Heyndrickxia acidicola: one gene and its partner. The protein of the gene in region 2 interacts with the protein of the main gene of each other region in a pairwise test. Links are inferred from orthologs where the notes say so. Each region holds a gene or a part of one and is shown on either strand. Other genes may lie near its edges.

Region 1 (3,107 bases), 2.8 Mb from region 2 along the record:
ACAAAGCCTTATTTAAAGTAAAATTTTATTCATTCTGTTGCAAAATAAAAGCACCCAATCGGGTGCTTTAAAGCATCAGTTTCACTATTCTTTTTTGAATGTCCCCAGCATAGCACGTACAATTCCACCCAGGAATTTAGGCAATTTAATGGTATAAAATTTCATTAATTTCCCTCCTCATCAATCTAAAAACTACTCAACTCCTTTGCTTGGTATCATATTCAAGCAAAACGAGCCATTAGCAGGGCTTGCATAGAATGAAATGAAAATAAATGAACATCAGCAGCCTATATTTCTTTCAATCCATTATATTCATCCCCAATGGAGAGAGAGCACATTAAATGAAAAATAGGCGTCTGCTAATTTAATCTTGACTTCTTACCATCAATAATATGCCTTTTGAAAAAGAAAAAGTACCTGAATCTTGAATTAGTTCATTACTTATGCACAGAGAAGTACCCCTTGTAATTTGTTTATTTTCCAGTGGGTATTTAAATCCCTTCAAAGTCAGCCCCTCAACCCTTGAGGAAATGGGTATAAACGAAAGATACTTTCTATCGGGCATAAGGGAAATAGAATACTCTCCAGGTACATATGCTGCAATTTGATTTTGTTTGTCAATAATACTAATTTGTACATGAGAAGATAAGACATTTTGCCTTGTTAAAAGCAGCACATTTGCAAAATAATGGTCAGCACGGCCCCCGGTTGCAGCAAAGATCCGTATACAGGATGAATTTTGTTGAATTGCCCAATCCAGGGCCAGCTCCAAATCGGTCTCGTCTTTTTCAGGCTTATATTGTTTTATTCGATTACATTTAGCAGAAATCAGCATGCGCTCCTCATCTGACACTGAATCAAAATCCCCAAAAGCCATTTCCGGCTCAATACCTGCAGAAATTAAGTGCAGAACACCTCTGTCAACTCCAACCCAAATGACATTATTTCGCTGGAAACGTGTTAAATCAGGCAAATATTGTTCGGGACCGCCCGCTATGATATGGATATCTGTCAATTAAAGCACCTGCCCAGTAATTAATATATAACAGAAAGCTGTTTTCACATAGATTGTTGTTTCACGTACAAAGGATTATTCCGTGTTTTGTCTGTCTTCGTGGCATCTTTTCGTGTGCTGTTCACACGTTTTTATACTAAATATATAAAAAATGATATTTTTGTGTCCAATAGCAACAAAGTTTACGAAAGGAGCCTGACAGAATGAAAAAAGAGGCTGGCACATATCGCCAGCCGCCTATACAATGCATTATTTGTTCATTGCACCATTGCGAATCGTTTGAATGGCTGCCCCTCGGTCTTTTTGCCCGTAAATGGCAGAGCCCGCAACCAGGACATTCGCGCCCGCTTCTGTACAAATTCTTGCTGTTTCAGCGTTGATTCCTCCATCTACTTCAATTTCAATGGAAAGTCCTTTTTCATCAGCCAAGGCTTTAACCTCTGCTATTTTAGGGACAACCGAATCAATAAAAGCTTGTCCCCCAAAGCCAGGATTAACAGTCATTAATAAAACCAAATCTACATCCTGAATGACATGCTTAATCATTTCGACTGGAGTGGCAGGATTAAGCACCACTCCTGCTTTCACACCATGTGAACGTATCAGTTGAATCGTTCTATGCAAATGCGTACATGCTTCAGCATGAACAGATAAATAGTCTGCACCGGCTTTTGCAAATACTTCAATATGCGGATCCGGATTTTCCACCATTAGATGGACATCAAGCGGAAGATCTGTCACCGGGCGAATTGCTTCCACAACAAGGGAACCAATTGTAATATTAGGAACAAAATGGCCATCCATCACATCTACATGGATATAATCCGCTCCGCCTTTTTCTACGTCTTTAATTTCTTCTGCCAGTTTTGCAAAATCGGCTGAAAGAATAGAAGGTGCAATTTTCACCATTTTTAATACCTCGGCTTTCTGTCTTTAATTTCTTGAAGGAATTGTAAATAATGTTCATATCGATAATCTGGAATCTCTCCGCCTTCAACTGCTGCCTTCACAGCACACTTGGGTTCGTTTAAATGGAGGCATCCGCGAAACTTGCATTCTGAGCTCCTTTTTACCATCTCTGGGAAACAGTCTCCCAGTTGATCAGCTTCTAGAGAATCGAGTTCAAGTGCGCTGAAACCAGGTGTGTCCGCAACCAGGCCATCCGCAACCTCAATTAACTCTACATGCCTAGTGGTATGCTTTCCTCTTCCTAAATGAGAGGAAATCATGCTTGTCTTCAACTGAAGATTTGTATTTAACGCATTCAGCATTGACGATTTCCCAACACCGGATTGCCCTGCCACCACGCTTGTCATACCTTTTAGCAAAGGCAGGATATCCTTCATTCCTGCATCTGTTTTTGCTGATGTCCGAACCACCTGGTATCCTATTATCTCATAATCCCTTGCTTTTTTCTCTAAATCTGCTTTTTCTTCTTCGGTTAGGAGATCCAATTTGGAAATGCATATAATCGGCTCAATATTATTAGATTCTACTATGACTAAAAAACGGTCAAGCAAAGAGGTGCTGAAATCAGGTTCTTTTGCAGAAAAAACGAGAATGGCCTGATCTACATTGGCTATCGGAGGACGTACGAGTTCATTCGTTCTCTCCTTTATTTCCATCAAATAACCCTCACGATCGTTATCAGCCTGGTAAACAACGTAATCTCCGACCAAGGGGGTAATTTTATTTTTTCTAAAAACACCTCTGCCTCTGCATTGTATAACTTTTTCGTTATCCAAAACGTAGTAAAATCCGCTCAGTGCTTTAATTATTTTTCCTTCCGGCATTGGTTCACTCCTCTAAAATTTTTAGCTGTCAGGATAATTTACCGTTTCTCCGGCAATAACCGTGTTATCCCTCATCACCTTATAATACGCTTTTTTTCCTTGTTCTACTGTAAGCTGCAATTTTTTAGTCGTCGTGCTGGTGATTTGAAACGTCTCATACGGTTCAGAAATATCATTGTTCATATCTTCTATAAAAATTTGGACTTCCTGAGGCTCCCCCTGTTTAGTAGGCTCATAAGGAATGGTAATTTCCTTATCAACTGTTTTAGGCGGCAGTTCCTTAGGACCTTTAGACATCA
Region 2 (3,139 bases):
TGAATTCGTGATTCCTTCAGTTATGTTGGGCGAAGATGGCAAGCCTGTTGCAACCATTAAAGATAACGATTCAGTGATCTTTTATAATTTCAGGCCGGACCGTGCCATCCAAATCTCCAATACCTTTACAAATGAGGATTTCCGTTCCTTTGACCGAGGACCTGGACACCCTAAAGACTTATACTTTGTTTGTTTGACTCACTTTAGTGAAACCGTTGACGGCTATGTTGCATTTAAGCCAGTGAACTTAGATAATACACTTGGTGAAGTTCTTTCTCAAAATGGCTTGAAGCAGCTAAGGATTGCGGAAACAGAAAAATACCCGCATGTCACCTTTTTTATGAGCGGCGGGCGTGAAGCTGAATTCCCGGGAGAGGATCGCATCCTCATTAATTCACCAAAAGTAGCAACATATGATTTGAAGCCCGAAATGAGCGCATATGAAGTGACAGATGCTTTGGTAGCTGATATTGAGGCGGATGGCCATGATGCCATCCTGTTGAATTTTGCGAATCCGGATATGGTTGGCCATTCCGGAATGCTCGAGCCTACAATCAAAGCGATTGAAGCAGTGGACGAGTGTCTGGGCAGAGTGGTAGAAGCCATCCTGGCAAAAGGCGGCACGGCTATCATTACGGCAGACCATGGAAACTCAGACGAAGTGGTAACGCTCGAAGGACAGCCAATGACGGCTCATACTACAAATCCAGTACCAGTCATCGTAACGAAAAAAGGAATTGAACTCCGCGATGGAGGCATTCTAGGCGACTTAGCGCCAACCATGCTCGATCTGTTAGGTGTCAAAAAGCCATCGGAAATGACAGGAATCAGTATCATTAAGCACTAAAGCGTTAAAGCGTTAAAGGGGTCTGACCCCTATCGTGCTTTAAAGCAGCAAAGACCAACAACATACAACCAACAAAAATAATAACCTTAAATCTACAATAAAAAGGAGTAATGAACATGCCACAAATTACAGAAGTATACGCACGCGAAGTATTGGATTCCCGCGGCAACCCAACAGTAGAAGTAGAAGTTTATACACAATCAGGAGCATTTGGACGCGCATTAGTACCAAGCGGTGCTTCAACAGGTGAATATGAAGCAGTTGAGCTTCGCGACGGAGACAAGAGCCGTTACAACGGAAAAGGCGTTCTTAAAGCGGTTGAAAATGTGAACGAAGTGATCGCAGAAGAACTAATTGGCTATGATGTAACTGAGCAAGTGCTAATTGACAAGCTTTTAATCGAGCTCGACGGAACAGAAAATAAAGGAAAATTAGGTGCTAATGCCATCCTTGGCGTATCTATGGCTTGCGCACGCGCTGCTGCTGATTTCCTTGGAGTGGAATTATACCAATACCTTGGAGGCTTCAATACAAAACAGCTCCCAACTCCAATGATGAACATCTTAAATGGCGGTGAGCATGCTGATAACAACGTTGACATCCAGGAATTCATGGTAATGCCTGTCGGCGCGCCTTCATTCAAAGAAGCGCTTCGTATGGGTGCTGAAATCTTCCACAGCTTAAAAACAGTATTAAAAGAAAAAGGTCTTAACACAGCTGTTGGTGACGAAGGCGGATTCGCTCCAAACCTTAAATCTAACGAAGAAGCTCTTCAAACAATCATTGAAGCAATTGAAAAAGCAGGCTACAAGCCAGGTGAAGAAGTTATGCTTGCAATGGACGTTGCATCTTCTGAGCTATTCAATAAAGAAGACAAAAAATATCACCTTAGTGGTGAAGGTGTTGTCAGAACTTCTGAAGAAATGGTTGAATGGTATGAATCTCTTGTTGAGAAATACCCAATCATCTCAATTGAAGATGGTCTTGATGAAAATGACTGGGATGGCCATAAGCTGTTAACACAACGTATTGGCCATAAGGTTCAATTAGTAGGCGACGATTTATTCGTTACAAATACCAAGAAATTAGAGCAGGGTATCGAGCAAGGCATAGGCAATTCTATCCTAATCAAAGTGAACCAAATCGGTACATTAACTGAAACATTTGATGCGATTGAAATGGCAAAACGCGCTGGCTACACAGCAATCATTTCCCACCGTTCTGGTGAAACAGAAGATACTACTATCTCTGACATTGCTGTTGCAACAAATGCTGGACAAATTAAAACAGGTGCTCCATCACGTACAGACCGTGTTGCGAAATACAACCAATTGCTTCGCATCGAAGACGGACTTGCTGATACTGCACAATATCTTGGCAAAAATTCTTTCTACAACCTTAAAAACAAGTAATTAATTGAACCTGCTTCAGCTAAAAGGGCTGATTAAAACGGATACGCCCCTGGGAATAACATTTCCTGGGGGTTTTTTATTAATGTAAAGTAAAGCTGCCTTTAAACAAAAAGATAGTATGTTACAATAGGTTATAATCCTTTTTTATTGTTATTAATAGCGATTAACAAAATAATTGAAATCGCGAAAGGAGAGATTCCTATTGAAGCAAAAAGAGAACCGAAACGGTAAAGCAAGTGTTAAAAATATAAAGAAGCGTTACATGGCAGCTATCCTAATTGCAGTTGGAATAGCAGGAGCTGTTATCACAAATTCCTTCCATGCAGCATCCAATGCACAAGCAAGCTCAAAGCCAGCTGTGCAGGATCAATCCAATCTCTTTAATTATTTTAAAAGTGGTGCCTCTGTTTCCTACACAATGCCCAAAAAGCAAAGGGATACTGTAAAGGTCAGCTTCTATAATGATATTAATACACCCGTTAACATATATGTTTCAGTTGAAAAATATAATGCCAGCAAGAAAAAATGGGAGCAGTACGGTCAGACTGCTAAGGCACTTAACCTTAAAGAAGGAGATACACCAACGGATGAGCTAAAAGGTTTTCAGACAGGAAACTATCAGATCCGGGTGAAAATCAAAAAATCCAGCCGCTTTATTGCAGATCAAGTTATCAACAAATTTGTAATCCGTTAGTGTACACATGAGACAATAAAATACATGGCACAGGGCAGATTCCCTCTGGAATTGCCCTTTTTTTATGGACTTTGTAAAAAACTGCACACCAAAGCAGGGGCTGAAGCGGAAATCAACCAGCAGGAGCGACCAGAGTACTGCCCATATCGTAGTGAAAGCCTGAAATAGAAATAAATACAAAGTTGA

Evidence for each region.
Region 1: the proteins of eno (region 2) and rpe interact in binary tests that used the Escherichia coli proteins (3 or more experiments, as listed by UniProt). The link is inferred for Heyndrickxia acidicola from one-to-one orthologs.

The regions. Positions count from the first base shown.
Region 1 is NZ_KV440953.1:1,750,985-1,754,091, forward strand. What follows is about bases 95-2,866. They hold rpe (ribulose-phosphate 3-epimerase), read right to left. Parts: upstream 1,925-2,866; coding sequence 1,265-1,924; downstream 95-1,264. Other genes in these bases: spoVM (stage V sporulation protein SpoVM), read right to left, coding at 95-165; A5N88_RS08235 (thiamine diphosphokinase), read right to left, coding at 365-1,015; rsgA (ribosome small subunit-dependent GTPase A), read right to left, coding at 1,927-2,808; pknB (Stk1 family PASTA domain-containing Ser/Thr kinase), read right to left, coding at 2,830-2,866. In the rest of the region: more of spoVM, read right to left, coding at 85-94; more of pknB, read right to left, coding at 2,867-3,107. UniProt on the Escherichia coli protein: Catalyzes the reversible epimerization of D-ribulose 5-phosphate to D-xylulose 5-phosphate.
Region 2 is NZ_KV440953.1:4,542,799-4,545,937, forward strand. Bases 308-3,111 are described here. They hold eno (phosphopyruvate hydratase), read left to right. Parts: upstream 308-963; coding sequence 964-2,259; downstream 2,260-3,111. Other genes in these bases: gpmI (2,3-bisphosphoglycerate-independent phosphoglycerate mutase), read left to right, coding at 308-847; A5N88_RS21100 (hypothetical protein), read left to right, coding at 2,462-2,953. Also shown: more of gpmI, read left to right, coding at 1-307. UniProt on the Escherichia coli protein: Catalyzes the reversible conversion of 2-phosphoglycerate (2-PG) into phosphoenolpyruvate (PEP). It is essential for the degradation of carbohydrates via glycolysis.